Regions from separate parts of the Falseniella ignava genome, predicted to be linked through region 1. Evidence: a T-box and tRNA genes for the amino acid it is inferred to sense, from the RefSeq annotation. Region 1 holds a T-box; the other holds one or more tRNA genes.

Region 1 (9,588 bases):
TGGATACTTACATGCTTCTTTAAAAATTTCCCGTGGATGTGCTACGGAACTATTGACGGTTCCAATAAAAATAGTTTTTTTACGAATAATATGATTTTTAGAATTTAGAAAAACAACACTTAAATGTTCTTGGTGCAAATCACCCATCTCACTAATAAACCACTTCCCAGCATCTTGCGTTGATAAAATATGCCCTAACTTAGGTAGTTCTGCGCGGTGAATTCGACCACCTAACTCGATTGCGGCTTTTAATTCCACCGCTTTTACAGGTCCTATCCCAGACACTTCTTGCAACTCTTCGAGACTGGCATTTTTAAGGCCATATAGATGCTCGAAATGATGTAATAATTTCATTGCTAAATGAAATACATTCTTTTGTCGCGTCCCAGTTCGAAGTAAGATTGCAAGCAATTCATGATCAGCTAGGGCTTTCTCCCCATAAGCTAATAACCTTTCACGCGGTTGTGAATTGATGGCAACTTCTTGAATATAATTTTGTTTAAACATATTTTCCCCTCCTGCATAATAAATACACTGGAGGGGAGATAAATACTTATTTTAATTTAAAGTTTCTAAAATAAATTTTCGGACCGCTGAGATAAAGTACAATGAACCTGTAATCAACAACAACGAGTCCTGTTTATTTTCAGTAACAAATTGTTGAATTAATTGTCGCCAATCCGCTACTAAGTGAAATTGTTCGCGCGGTAAGTGATGTGATTTAATAAGCGCATCGAATTGTTCAAGCGACATCGCTTCGAAGTGATCAAACGTCGTTAAATCAACTTCTTCGCTTGAAAATTGTCGTAATATTTCCAGTTGTGCTTCTTGATTTTTTCGTTCAAGTCCCGCATAAAGAACGCGGATATGTTTATCTGAAAAGTTCTCCTCAATCAACTGTTTAACTGCTTCTAAGCCTTGTACATTATGGGCTCCGTCAATATAGATTAATGGCATTTGATGCACGCGTTCCATCCGACCGATCCAATGGGTTTGACTCAACGCTTGTCGTGCGGCATCCCAATTGATAGCACGTTGATGCTGTTGCATCCACTCATAGAACGCGGTTAACGCTACTGCACTATTATCTACTTGATAAGCGCCAAGCATCGAAATGTGCCAATCTCTCCAAGCTTGTCCTCCAAATTGATAAGTGTATTCAGCACCTTCGCCAGGGTTAACTTGGATATCTATTGCATCAAAGTCTTCGTGATAGACACGTAATGTCGCATCTTGCTCGTTAGAAAATTGCTTTATCACACTGAGCGCTTCAGATGGGACATCTCCAACTACCGCAATGGCTCCTGGTTTGATAATACCCGCTTTTTGGTAAGCGACTTCTTCAAAGGTATTACCTAAACGATCTGCATGATCAATACCCACAGTCGTAATAACTGCAACTTCACCATCCATAATATTGGTCGAATCATGTAAGCCACCAATCCCTACTTCGACGATGACAATATCTGGCTGCACTTGTTGGAAATATAAAGCCATCATCACGGTATAATTTTCAAAAAACACCAATCGCCCATATTCAGTAGTCGATAAATATTCATTCACATCATACATCTTTTCAATAATCGCCAATAAATCTTCGTCTGAGATAGGTTGTCCGTTCACCGCAATCCGTTCGTTGATTCGTTCGATATGTGGTGAAGTAAACGTCCCTACTGTAAGTCCTTGACTCATCAGTAAGTCTCTTAAATAACTAGTAACAGAACCCTTACCATTTGTTCCAGTTACATGAATAATTGGAAAAGTTTCGTGTGGATTATTAAAAAAATCCATCGCGACTTTTATTTTTTCGTTGAATCGTTTGGATTCGTTATTATGCTGTGACTCTAACCATTTTAATCCTGCTTCTAACGTCTCAAATTTCATACTTTACTCCTACTGCTTGTTTTTATAACATCGCTTGTAATTTTTGAATTTGTTGAACCACGCCCGCTAACCGAGTCTCATAGTTTTCAAGTTTTTCTCTTTCTTGATTCACTAACTTTTCTGGCGCATTTTGAACAAATTTTTCATTGTTCAGCTTACCTTGTGCTCGCTTCACTTCTTGCTCTAATTTTTGTTGTTCTTTTGTTAATCGCTTAATTTCATCCTCTAAAACAACTAATCCCTTCAGGGGCATATAAATTTGAGCAAAAGCGAGACTTTGAGTAACGACTTCTTCAGGCGTTTCTACTTCAAGGGCAATTTGTAGATCATTTGGATTACAGAATCGGCGAATATACTCTTCATTGGATGTTAAAATTGCTAGACTCTCTTCATTTTTAACTTGTATCATCATATCAACCGGTTTACTCAATGGGGTATTCATTTCATTACGAATTTGACGAACAGCAATAATGACATCCATCAATTGTCCCATCGCTTTTTCACTCGTTTGATCGATAAATTCTGATTGAACTACCGGATAATCTGCGACCACAATCGAACGATCATCACCTGCTAGATGCCCCCAAATTTCTTCAGTTACAAATGGCATAATCGGATGTAGTAGGCGTAAAAATTGGTCTAACACATAAATTAAAATACTTTGTGTCGTTGTTTTGTCAGCTGTCTCACTTTGTAAGACTTCCTTAGTCATCTCAATATACCAATCACAATAGTCATCCCAAATAAAGTGGAATAATAATCGACCCGCTTCACCAAATTCAAATTTTTCAAATAGTCGCGTAACAGATTCAATGGTTGACTGAAGTCGCGATAAAATCCAACGGTCAGCTAATGTTTTCTCACCCGAAAGATCAATTTCATCGATTGTTTTTCCGTCGACGTTCATCAATACGTAGCGGCTCGCATTCCATATTTTATTGATAAAATTCCAAGCAGAGGACAATTTTTCAGGCATATAACGCACGTCTTGCCCTGGAGCGGAACCATTGGCTAAGAACCAGCGCAATGCATCAACGCCATATTCTTCGATGACGTCCATTGGGTCAATTCCATTACCTAACGATTTACTCATCTTACGGCCTTCGCTATCACGAATTAATCCGTGAAGCAGAACATTTTTGAAAGGTGCTTTATCTGTAAATTCCAGCGATTGGAAAATCATTCGGCTAACCCAGAAGAAAATAATGTCATAACCCGTCACTAACGTGTTCGTTGGGAAATAACGTTGATAGTCAGCTGCTGATTCATCTGGCCAGCCCATCGTTGAAAATGGCCATAGTGCACTAGAGAACCAAGTATCCAATACATCCGGATCTTGAGTGTACTCTTCAATATTAGTAGGAGGTTGCTCACCAACGTAGATTTCACCAGTTTCATTATGATACCATGCCGGAATTTGATGTCCCCACCATAATTGACGTGATATTACCCAATCGTGTACATTTTCCATCCATTGGCGGAAAGTATCTTCAAAACGTGGTGGATAAAAATCGACTCGATCGTCTGTCATTTGATTTTCGAGAGCTTGTTTTGCTAATGGCTCCATCTTAACAAACCATTGCGTTGATAAATATGGCTCCACCACTGCGCCAGATCGTTCAGAATGGCCAACACTATGGACCATCTCTTCAATCTTAATAAGGTACCCTTGCTCTTTAAGATCTGCTACCACTCGTTTTCTAGCTTCAAAGCGATCAAGATTTGCATAAGGACCTCCGGCTTCATTAATCACTCCCGCTGTATCCATAATATTGATGCGCGGTAAGTCATGACGATTTCCAACTTCAAAGTCATTCGGATCATGAGCTGGTGTAATTTTAACGACCCCTGTTCCAAATTCCATGTTGACATAAGTATCCGCCACGATAGGAATTTCACGATTGACGAGTGGTAATAAAACTTTCTTACCAATCAAATGTTGATAGCGTTCATCATCTGGATGAACCGCAATCGCTGTATCTCCGAGCATCGTTTCTGGACGCGTTGTTGCGATTTCAACTCGCTCATCTGAATCGACAATTGGATATTCAATATGATAAAAAGCCCCTTGAATATCTTTATAAATTACTTCAATATCCGATAATGCTGTTTGAGCTTCAGGATCCCAGTTAATAATATATTCCCCACGATAAATAAGTCCCTTGCGATATAATTCAACAAATACCTTATTAACTGCTTTATTTAAGCCCTCATCTAAAGTAAATCGTTCACGGCTATAATCTACTGAAATCCCCATTTTTGCCCATTGTTCGCGGATTGTTGCAGCATATTCATTTTTCCATTCCCAAACTTTATCGAGGAATTTTTCGCGACCTAAATCATATCGGCTAATTCCTTGTTCACGTAAACGTGCCTCAACACGCGCTTGGGTCGCAATTCCTGCATGGTCCATCCCTGGGAGATAAAGTGTGTCGTAACCTTGCATACGCTTTTGACGGATAATCATATCTTGCAATGTCACATCCCATGCGTGACCTAAGTGCAACTTACCTGTCACGTTCGGCGGTGGAATAACAATCGAATACGGAGCGGCTTTGACATCTCCTGACGGTTTAAACACATCTTGGTCAACCCATTTTTGATATCTACCTTTTTCTACATCATGCTGATTATATTTACTGGCCATTTCAACCATTGTATCGCCTTCCTTTCTCAATAAAAAAACGTCCTACATAACATAGGACGCTGTGAATCGTGGTACCACCTAATTTAATGACATCTGTCATTCTCAATGTTGATAACGGAAATCTATCCGTAATGCACTCAATTATTCGTACACTATTGCTCCGAGCTACATTCGTCAACGTAAAGACTTTCACCATCCGTCTTCTCTCTAATATTTGTTAACTACTCTTCTCTTCTTCGCTTCAATTATATACGCCTAGTTTAGCAGATGTCACCTCAATAGACAAGTAAGTTTTAAACGGGTGTAATTATAAGAACTGATCGTATTGCTCTATTTGTCTCGCTTGATAATGCTCATCAATAACTTCAATCGTTAAATTATTAATCGCATCTTCAACGAGCGCTTCAATCGGCAATCGTGATTCCAGTTCTTCAATCTTCTCAATTCTCGGCTTAGTATGTGGAGATGCTGGAGCAAAAACTGTACAACAATCTTCAAAAGGCTCATTTGAAATATCATGCGTCCCGATATTTTGGGCAATATCGATAATGTCATTTTTATCATAAGCAATTAAAGGCCTTAAAATCGGTGTGTGTGTCACTTCATTAATCACTCGCATACTTTGAATCGTTTGAGAGGCTACTTGTCCGAGGGATTCCCCATTCACAATCGCATCAGCTTTTCGTAACACAATTAAGCGATCCATAATTCGTAACATCATTCGCCGCATGACCGTCATCGATGCTTGGTCATGAACATGCGCTTTAATCGACTCTTGAATCTTAGCAAAGGGGATATTAATAAATTGGATCGGCATCCCGTAATGTGCTAAAGTGCTCGCTAATCTCTTTGCTTTATCTAATGCTTGTGGACTCGTATAAGGTGGACTACTAAAATGAACGGCTTCAATCTCAAGGCCTCGCTTCATCATCAGATACCCTGCCACCGGTGAATCAAATCCACCTGATAACATCAGTAGACCACGCCCACTGGAGCCGTATGGCATTCCTTGCAATCCTAGATAAGTCACTAAGCTTAAATAAGCATGGTTCCCTTGATCAATTTGAACGGCTAAGCGATAAGTCGGTTGGCGCATTTCAACTTTGAGTTGTGGAAAAGTTTCTCCGATGACATGCCCAACTTCACGCTGTATATCATAAGTATCGTAAACAAAATTTTTATCCGAACGTTTTGCTACAACTTTAAAGGAATCTCCTGGTTCAATAGATAATTCGTTAAATAATTCTACTGCACGTGATTGAATAGCTCCCAGATTTTTTTCGACTTGATAAACCGGTTCAAATCGAGCAATTCCAGGAATTGTTTTAATAATTTCAATGATTGATTCATAAGGTGTTGTTTCCCACTCTAAATACATAAAATCAAAATTAGCTATGATTTTAATTTTTTCGAGTGATTTGGTCTTATAGCGAATTTGTTCGGCTAATTTCTGCTGAAACATTCGACGATTTTTTCCTTTAGTTGACAATTCCCCATAATGAATTTTAAGTCGTTTGGTTGTCATTCTATGACTCCTTCCTGAGCTGTAATTGTTGACTAACTTTCGCAATCGCTTGAATAAGTGAATCCACCTCTTGTGGTGAAGTGTGTTGTGATAGACTAATACGAATAGCCGATTGACTGATTACATCGTTTACACCCATGGCTCTTAGCGTAGCATGCGGTTGATGTTTACGACTTGAGCAAGCGCTCGTAGTAGAAAGGTAAATTTCGTTTTCTTCAAAAGCATGCACTAAAACTTCACCAGGAATTGGTGGCAATGCTGCACAAATAATATGTTCACTACTATGCGTTGGATTAAATAGTTGCCAGCCATACTGAGATAATTGGTGTATAATTTGGTCTTTAAATTGTACCAACGTAGCCTTTGCCACTGCTTGTCTTTCAGCAGTGAGGCGAAGAGCTTTGGCAGTTGCGACAATGCTGGCTAGGTTTTCAGTACTACTTCGCATCCCCATCTCTTGACCTCCCCCGTCCAAGAAAGGTAGGAGATTTACCCGTTGTCGACAAGCTAAAATTCCGGTGCCTCGCCCACTATGGAACTTATGCCCTGATAAAGTTAACATATCAATTCTTGGGTGAAGGATTGAATCTAATTGGGTCGTCAAACATTGGACCGCATCCACATGCCAAATCACTTGCGGATACGGCTCTAGCAACTTCGCAATTCGATCAAAATCTAGTAGGCTGCCTACTTCATTATTGACGCCCATCGTTGATAACATTCCAATCGGTTTATCGGTTAACAACTTTTCTAACGTTTCATAATCACAAGCACCGCTAGAATCAATCGGTAAGTATTCAATCGAGTGGCCCGATGATTGCAAATATTGGACGGATTCACGAATCGATGGGTGCTCATAAGACGTTGTAATTAGAGTTGCTTTTTTTGCACCACTTATATAGGATGGCGCAATCGCTTTAATGACCCAATTATTTACTTCCGTTCCACTTGAAGCAAAGTAAATTTCATCGCTACGATACGATAGTATTTCAGCAACTTGCTTGCGAGCTTGTTCTAATAATTGACGAGCCCTTTGCCCTAGTTCATGCGCACTCGATGGATTGGCGAAAAACTGGGTAGCTACTTGCTGATACGTTCCCATCACTTCAGGTAGTGGCTGAGTCGTGGCACTATGGTCAAAATAATTCACGATGATCCCCTCTTTTCAATAAAAAATTGAACAAAACAGGTGTCTTGTTCAATTTAAAATATTTAATATCAAATTGTCCGAAAAAATGTGCTTTAATTTAATAAATTCGATGTTGTTTTTCTTGTTGATACATACGACGAACTTGAGTTGGTCCTTCTCGATCAACACGATAAAGTGCTTTTTCAATTACATTTAAAGCTTCACCGTAGCGGAATTGCTCATAAAATAGAAACTCTGCTTCACGAATCGCTTGTTCCATTTCTGGAATATCATAACGGAATCGGTTACTATGTTGAATCATATATTCCGTGAGTGTTGCATTATCAATGTATTCTTCCGCCATCTCTTCTAATGTCGCCATATTTTCGGCCAAATCTTGTTCTAATGCTTCTACTTCATTCATATCGACTTGGACCCGATTAAGTTCTTTAGACATATACTCGATTTGATCAGTCACTAAGTAGAACTTATCGTAAAATGATTGCGACAATCCAGGTAGATGTTGTTTTTCCAAACGTCGCTTCATATTTCGTAAATCAAGTTCAAATAAATCTAAATTGCTCTTTGCATCTTTTTCGCGTTGACTCAACGAAGCAAGACTTTGGATAATTCCTTGTTGTTGTGTGAGATATTCATCGATTCTCTTTTCAATACGCTTAAGCCGTTGTAATACCTTAGTATAAATCGCTTCATGTTCTTTAACTTCTTGGATTAATTGAGCAAATTCTTCCTGATCACGTTGGATATTTTCGGTAATATTCGCAATCCGGTCTTCTTGATTATCATGCAAAACATAACTTTGCGCAATCCGATCTACTTCAATAGTCGTATAGCGATTATCATCTTTAATTTGAGCTAATGATTGAGTTAATTGATGCATTAATCCCTGTACAGCCTCTTTAGCATCAATTTCCGCTTGTAAGAAATCATACATGGCATTAATATCACGTTCAGATTTATCCATCAATGTCTGTGCTTCAGCTAAGTCGGCATTCTTAATATGCGTTTTTGCTTCATTCAAACGTTCTTGAATCTCATCTACACGTTCTAAGACATGGACATCATCAAATTTGAACTTGCTCTCTTCCATGCGCTTATAGCCTTGGGCAATATCTTCTAGATTTTCCTCATACTCACTTGTAATCTTCGAATACATCTTAGGTAATTTTTCTAAAATTTCCTCTAGCGTAGACAGATCTGAATCAGTTTTGCCAAGCATATCTTGCGCCTCAAGATAATCTCCTTCACTCATTAATTCATTGTAACGAGTAAAGTTCAACTCTAAATACTGTAAATTCTTTTCTAATGTCTCGATCGCTGGACCGTAGTCGAAAGAATGGTTCATAATATTTTTGCGGGATGTATTGTATCGTTCAAGTAAGCTTTCATAGCGAACTTGATTTGATTCCGTCACATCAATTAACTTCGTCAATTCATCATGCAACTCATTGACTTCAATTTCCGTCGATTCGAGTAAATCGGTTGCTTCATTCATTGCATTTTTGGCTTTAATTAATTTCATTTGATCAATGTACTGTTCAGCAATAATAATCGTAGATTCTATCTCAGTAAATTGATAATTGGTTAAAGTTTGCCATGTCGCTACTAAACTTTCATATTTCCGTTTAGTCTGACCGGATAACTCCATATTTTTTAAGGTAAATAATTGATCCGCTATTGAAACTGTCATCATCTCATCTTTTCGATTCTCTAACTCACGAACTTCTTTTGTTCGTTGAGTTTTCATGAAAAAGACAATTCCTGATATGACCAAGAAGATAACAACAATCGCAAATAGGATATCTGTGAAAGTCACACTCATTGTCTACGTCCCTTCTAACACTCGTACATAATGATTATATAATTCCTTTTAAAGTATACCATTGACCATCGCTAAATAAAAGTATTTCTCATTAATTAAACGTATTTTACCCTAGCTGAGCCTACTTATACCGTATTTTTTGATGATTTTTGACACACAGCGTTTTTCATTCGAATTAACTCAGAAAAAAACCACTTAGAAATCTTGAAACCAACATTTCTAAGTGGTGCGTTTTTGTAATTAACCTAATTTGTTGTAGTATTCAACAACGAATGATTCGTCGATTTCAGCGTTTAATTCGCTACGTTCAGGTAAACGAGTCATTTTACCAGATTTAGAATTTTCATCAAACTCGATAAATTCTAAACGAGTTACTGTGTTTTCTAAGTTATCTTTAATCAATGCTAAGCTTTCTGAACGCTCACGTAAACCAATCACTTGACCTGGTTCTACTAAGTAAGATGGAATATCAACACGTGATCCATCAACTTGAATATGACCGTGGTTAACTAATTGACGTGCTTGACGACGTGTGTTCGCAAATCCTAAACGATAAACTA
Region 2 (7,185 bases), on a different contig from region 1:
CTCACACAATCAGACTTTTACTTAAACGGCCGCGTTCTACTATATAGATGAATCTTTCTGCTTATTAACTAGATTAGCTTTGTCGCCAATCTCAAACAAACCTCTCTGCTCGATCCACCGCTTCCCAACAGAGAAAGTCTTGCACTTAATTGATCATTCCATCTATCAATTATTGAATATCGAATAATCACCACTCATCGAGTTGTGATTTTTTTAATGAGCAATACATGGTATACTATAAGTTGAATTTATGTCGCTAAATTTATCAAAATCGAGAAGCGTATGATTGGTTACCTTGCCGTGCTTATGATACATTACTATAGTAGCGACACAACAAAATCAAATCATTCATAAAGGAGCGTTCGAAATGACTCAAGTACAAGTTTATAGTAAAAAAGTCTGCCCATGGTGTACTCGTCTTAAAGATTGGATGGATAAAAATAATATCGTCTACGAAGAAATCGATATTGAATTGCATCCTGAAGCACGTGAACATCTCCACTCACTTGGATTAATGACTGTGCCTCAAGTCTTTATTGACGGGGTCCATCGTCCACACGAGCCACTTTATTCGAATTTACTACACTATATCCATGGCACCAGCAAAATCCCGCAACACGTTACCAAACGTAACGGCGACCGTGTTGATTTTGACCCAACGAAGATTGAGATTGCCATTCAAAAAGCTAATAATGAAACTCATGAATTAAACGATATGGAAATCAATACTGTGACGCAAAAAGTCATCGAAAAAATCGATATCGATCCGATTCACGTTGAGGAAATCCAAGACTTAGTTGAGACCGAACTGATGTTACAAAGCTTCCCAAGAACGGCCAAAGCTTACATCCTTTACCGTGCGGAACAGACGAAAGCGCGTCAACGTGATATCTTCAAACCACGTAAGAACTTGAAACCTTACGAATATCCTGAATTAGAATCATATAAAGAAGCCATCCAACATTCATACTGGCTACATACCGAGTATAACTACACGTCTGATATTCAAGACTACAAAATCAACGTAGAACCGCACGAAAGAACTGCCATCCGCAATGCGATGCTCGCCATCTCTCAAGTAGAAGTTAGCGTGAAGACGTTCTGGGCGAAATTATACGACCGCTTACCAAAGCCAGAACTGGCCAACGTTGGGATGACTTTTGCCGAGTCAGAAGTTCGTCACTCAGACGCCTACTCACATTTATTGGAATTACTCGGATTGAACGAAATTTTCGAAGAAATCGAACAAATTCCAGCATTGAACCACCGGGTGGATTACTTAAACTCACATATTAAATATTCACAAACCGGTTCCAACCGTGACTACACCATTTCAATCTTATTATTCTCTGCCTTTATTGAACATATCTCACTATTCAGTCAGTTCTTAATTATTATGTCGTTCAATAAACAGAAAAACTTATTCAGCGGAATTTCCAACGTTATCGAAGCGACTTCTAAAGAAGAACAACTCCACGGAGAGTTCGGCATTGATTTAATCAATACCATTAAAGCTGAAAACCCTGACTGGTTTGACGATGAATTAAAAGAAGAAATCTACACGCTTGTTAAACAAGCCTACGAATCTGAGAAAGATGTCTTAGATTGGATCTATGAAGATGGCGAAATTGACTTTATGCCGACACAAACTGTTCTTGAATTTATTAAGAATCGCCTGAACAACTCACTCGAAGCGATCGGACTTGAACGCATCTTCGAGACCGACTTAGCTGAAGTTGAAAAAACCTTATGGTTTGACGAAGAGATTGTCTCAACCAAACACGTTGACTTCTTCGCCAAACGCTCTGTGAACTACACGAAACGTTCACAGTCGATGACAGCCGACGACCTATTCTAATTCGAGCTGTCGATGATGATTATAGATTAAAGGAGTTTTAAACATGACCGCACAATTAAAGAATCGTGAATATGAGCCATTCTATTGGCTGACAGAAGATAGCCAGACATTCTTAGAGCGTGGCTACTTAAGAGAGGGACAAGACGCTCACAGTCGCTTGAGAGAAATTGCCGACCGAGCCGAAGAAATCTTAGGCATCGATGGGTTTAGTGATAAGTTCTATACTTACTTAGGCCGTGGTTATTATTCTCTTTCTACCCCTGTCTGGACCAACTTTGGCTCAAACCGCGGCTTCCCAATCTCATGCTTTGGATCTACACCGGATGATAATATGGCATCCATCTTATATACAGCGGCAGAGATTGGTATGATGTCTAAGTACGGCGGCGGGACCTCAGGGTTCTTCGGTCACCTACGCCCACGCGGCGCTGCCATTACGAATAACGGCTATTCAAGTGGTGCCGTTCACTTTATGAAATTATTCGAGCAAATGACCGATACAGTAAGCCAAGGCTCGAGCCGTCGCGGCCGTTTCGCACCATACTTACCCATCGATCACCCTGATATCGATGAATTCTTAGAAATCGGGGTCGAAGGAAACGATATTCAAGACTTGAACCACGCCGTTACCGTGTCAGATGAATGGATGCGCGAAATGATTCAAGGTGACCGTGAAAAACGTGCGACTTGGGCTAAAGTTATCCAACGTCGTGTGGAAATGGGTTACCCTTATATCCTCTTTACGGATACCATCAATAATAATAAACCTGAGTGGTACCGTGATTACCCAATTACCCACTCGAACTTATGTAGCGAGATTATGTTACCAGATAACGACCGTTGGTCTTTCGTATGTAACTTGTCATCAATGAACGTGCTTCACTACAACGAGTGGAAAGATACCGACGCCGTTGAAACGATGATCTACTTCTTAGATGCAGTAATGAGTGAATTTATCGAAAAGTTAGAAAAATTACGTGATTCCGATCAATTCGAATACCGCGAAGCCTTCCACTTTATGGAGCGAGCTTATAACTTTGCGGTTGAGAACCGCGCCCTTGGTCTGGGTGTCTTAGGTTGGCATTCACTCCTACAATCCAATCTCATTGCCTTTGAATCTGAAGAAGCAAGCTACCTCAACGAAGAGATTCATCGGACGATTCAAGAACGTGCCGAGAAAGCCTCTTGTGAGTTAGCTGAATTATTCGGTGAGCCTCTGATCCTTAAAGGAACTGGACGCCGCAATACAACTACCATGGCGATTGCACCGACAACTTCGTCTGCCTTTATTATCGGACAAGTCTCACAATCGATTGAACCACTCTTCAGTAATTACTACGTGAAAGATATGAGTAAGATTAAGACAACCATCCGTAACCGCTACTTAGTCGAGTTACTGGAAGAAAAAGGCCGCAACACGCCTGATGTGTGGGAATCAATTAAGAATCACGACGGTTCAGTTCTTCACTTAGACTTCTTAAGTGACCATGAGAAGAATGTCTTCAAGACATTCGCTGAAATTAACCAATACGAAGTAATCAACCAAGCTGCGGTACGTCAACGCTATATTGATCAGTCTCAATCCTTGAACATTATGATCAACCCAGCGACGACAACGGCTAAAGAGATGAATCAATTGTATCTCTACGCTTGGGAAAATGGGATTAAATCTCTTTACTACCAACACTCAACTTCTGCAGCGCAAGCCTTCTACCGCTCAAGCGTCTGCTTGGCTTGTGAAGCTTAATCGAAGACATATAACCTCAACCCAGAGCAGGTTGAGGTTATTTCTTTACCTAAAAGATTTGCTTTTTATTAGAATTTATGGTCTAATAGTAGATGTTACTGGTTCTTTAGCTCAGTGGGAGAGCACTAGCTCGACAAGCTAGGGGTCGTAGGTTCAAGTCCTACAAGGACCATCACACAAGCAAGAAGTCGATTACGGCTTCTTGCTTTTTTTGTTGTGCCATTCCATCGCATAATAAAAAAGCTCTTGCGAGCTTTTTAAATCAATTAATCATGGGTTGTGGGCTGTGGTTCAGGAATCTTCACGGAATGCCAATAAAGATGAACTGCCCAGCGCATTAAGAAGAGCATCGCTAACACACAGACCGTCACAATGAGAAAAGCATACCGATTGATATCCGCATAACTGAGAATTGGAAGTCGTCTTAAATAACTATAATTGCTTCCAAGCAATAAGTTCACTAGTTCAACCCCACAATGTATCGCAAGCGTGTAGGAGATAAGAGCTTGACTAGAAATCTTCACCGGCTGTTCGGTTAAGTAATGATAGGACATTAAGAAAATTAAGATATGCCCGGCAAAGTAATAAACATTAGTAATATGAGGGAATTGGTATTCGTTCATATCGCGAATAAGTAGCACAATCAGTGAGAAAGGTAGTCCAATCAGACTTGACCAAGTCATCAGCTTGGTTCGCTTATCTAGCAGTATCCCGATACTTAAAACCCAGATTGCAATCCGACAATGATAGAGTGGTAAGCCATCTGCCAATAAATTCCCGGTAAGCTGATACCACGTTAAGATCATCACTTGCATTGCAATGGCTAACCAGGCAAATACCTTCGGCCGATCCCACCGACGCGCAATATAAAACATCATCGCAATACAGCCAATGATGAATGGCAGCGGTACTTCCGGTGCCGCACTATCTTCCGCCACTCGGAAAAAATATTGTATATCCATCGACTTCCACCTCCCTTTAAAAAAATACAAAATTCTACTTCGATATTATAGCAAAATTTCCTTAGAGATACTATCGTTTTTGGCAAAACTAAAGACCCAAGCGTTTGCTTGGGTCTTTGTGCCTTAGATTCCAATAGTTTGGAGTCTAAACTGACTTTTCATCTGGTGATGAACGATTAAGCTTCTTCTTCATCTTCGCGACGTTTTGCAACTAATCCTAGACCTGCTAAGACTGAAAGTGCTGCAGCACCGAAGATTGCTGTTGAAGCTGACTCACCTGTTTCAGGTAGTAATCCTGAAGATGATTTAGCAGTTGATGATGCTTCTTCAGTTTCTTTAGAGTCTTTATCTGAAGCTTCATCTGATGGTTTGTCGCTTTCAGCTGCTCCTTCATCATCACGATGGTAGACAAGTTTGTTCCATGGAATCGTATCGATCGATCCATCTGGATACGTGATTGTTGCATTACCAGACTCATCCACTTCAACTTTCGTTCCTTCTGGGAAGTTATCTTTGTTGGCTTCTTTAATCTTACGCTCTACTTCATCTCTTTCACTTTGCGTTAGACCTGGGCGTCCGACTTCTGTCTTGTCAGGGATGATTGGATCGATAATATCCGCAATCTTAAGTTCTGGTTTGTCAGTGATTTCTGGCTCACCATGCTCGTATTGGAATACAAGTTCTTCTGCTGGAATTGTGTTCGTTGATCCATCTGGATAAGTAATCGTTGCGTTACCCTTGTCGTCGATAGTTACATCTTTCGCTTCTGGGTTCACTTTTTCTACTTTATCCTTAACTTCTTCTTTCTCTTTGTCTGTTAAGTTATTAAGATCTTTCACACCTGTCTTCTCATCTGGAGTGACAGCTGGATTCTTCTCAGCATCAGATTTTTCTTTCTCAGTGACTGTTTGATCACCTGGGATAACATCTTTAGATCCGTCTGGGTAAGTAACCGTTACGTCTCCATTATCACCAACTTCTACTTCTGTGCCTTCTGGGAATTTACCCTTGTTAGCTTCTTCAATCTTATCTTTAACTTCTTCTTTTTCTTTTTCAGTTAAATTATCTTTGTCCTCTACTTCAGTTTTATCTGGAGTATTTGGCTCAATGATATCAGCGATTGGAAGCTCTGGTTTGTCATCAATTTCTGGCTCACCATGCTTGTATTGGAATACTAAGTCTTCCGCTGGGATTGTATCTTTAGATCCGTCTGGATACGTGATGGTTGCATTACCCTTATCGTCAATTTCAACTTCTGTTCCTTCTGGGAATTTATCCTTGTTGGCTTCTTCTATCTTATCCTTAACTTCTTTCTTCTCATCGTCAGTTAAGTTATCAAGATCTTTTACGCCAGTTTTTTCCTCTGGAATGTTTGGAGTAATCTTATCAGCGTCAGTCTTATCCTCAGATTCTTTTTCTTTTACAAGATCTTTAGCTGGAATTGTGTCTGTTGACTTATCTGGGTAAGTGATGGTTGCATCACCTTTATCGTCAACTTCTACTTCTGTGCCTTCTGGGAATTTATCCTTGTTGGCTTCTTCTATCTTATCCTTAACTTCTTTCTTCTCATCGTCAGTTAAGTTATCAAGATCTTTTACGCCAGTTTTTTCCTCTGGAATGTTTGGAGTAATCTTATCAGCGTCAGTCTTATCCTCAGATTCTTTTTCTTTTACAAGATCTTTAGCTGGAATTGTGTCTGTTGACTCATCTGGATACGTGATGGTTGCATCACCCTTATCGCCAACTTCTACTTCTGTACCTTCTGGGAATTTATCCTTGTTAGCTTCTTCAATCTTGTCTTTTACTTCTTTCTTCTCATCTTCGGTTAGCTTGTTCGTATCTTCAACTTCAGTTTTTTCTGGAATTGTTGGATCTACTTCATCTGCTATTGTCTTATCCTCAGATTCTTTTTCTTTTACAAGATCTTTAGCTGGAATTGTGTCTGTTGACTCATCTGGATATGTGATGGTTGCATCACCCTTATCGTCAACTTCTACTTCTGTTCCTTCTGGGAAGTTATCTTTATTCGCTTCTTCAATCTTATCCTTAACTTCTTTCTTCTCATCGTCAGTTAAGTTATCTTTGTCCTCTACTCCAGTTTTATCTGGAGTATTTGGCTCAATGATATCAGCGATTGGAAGCTCTGGTTTGTCAGTAATTTCTGGCTCACCATGTTCGTATTGGAATACTAAGTCTTCCGCTGGGATTGTATCTTTAGATCCGTCTGGGTAAGTGATGGTTGCATTACCTTTATCATCTACCTCGACTTTTGTGCCTTCTGGGAATTTATCCTTGTTGGCTTCTTCAATCTTATCTTTAACTTCTTTGTTCTCATCATCAGTTAAGTTATCAAGATCTTTTACTCCAGTTTTTTCTGGAATTGTTGGATCTACTTCATCTGCTATTTTCTTATCTTCAAGTTTTTCCCAGACTGCTACTACCATTAGACTATCTTCACCTTCAGCAAGCATATCTTTGTTGAAGTTAGTATTTGGATCAAATATCTTATCTGTACCAAGCACTACCCATTTCACAAAATTGTAGCCTTCTCTAGTAGGTTCTGTAACACCTTCCACTTTTTCGCCTTCTCTAACTTTTGCTGTTTGAGTCGTTGGTGT

The links. The T-box of region 1 lies ahead of CYJ57_RS05090 (valine--tRNA ligase). A T-box ahead of a tRNA ligase gene usually reads a tRNA of that ligase, here a tRNA-Val.
Positions count from the first base shown of each region.
Region 2: it has a tRNA-Val gene. The T-box ahead of CYJ57_RS05090 (valine--tRNA ligase) is inferred to sense a tRNA for this amino acid. The anticodon was not compared.

Region 1 covers NZ_PKHE01000012.1:646-10,233, forward strand. Annotated here, with positions in the region: gene radC (RadC family protein) at 1-507, opposite strand, end outside; gene CYJ57_RS05085 (bifunctional folylpolyglutamate synthase/dihydrofolate synthase) at 559-1,884, opposite strand; gene CYJ57_RS05090 (valine--tRNA ligase) at 1,907-4,540, opposite strand; T-box leader at 4,581-4,777, opposite strand; gene thiI (tRNA uracil 4-sulfurtransferase ThiI) at 4,839-6,056, opposite strand; gene CYJ57_RS05100 (cysteine desulfurase family protein) at 6,058-7,206, opposite strand; gene CYJ57_RS05105 (septation ring formation regulator EzrA) at 7,304-9,028, opposite strand; gene rpsD (30S ribosomal protein S4) at 9,269-9,588, opposite strand, start outside.
Region 2 covers NZ_PKHE01000013.1:45,577-52,761, reverse strand. Annotated here, with positions in the region: gene CYJ57_RS05545 (ribonucleotide-diphosphate reductase subunit beta) at 368-1,858, shown strand; gene CYJ57_RS05540 (ribonucleoside-diphosphate reductase subunit alpha) at 1,902-3,605, shown strand; tRNA gene CYJ57_RS05535 (tRNA-Val) at 3,706-3,777, shown strand; gene CYJ57_RS05530 (TMEM164 family acyltransferase) at 3,872-4,567, opposite strand; partial or broken gene CYJ57_RS07830 (MiiA motif-containing surface protein) at 4,744-7,185, opposite strand, start outside.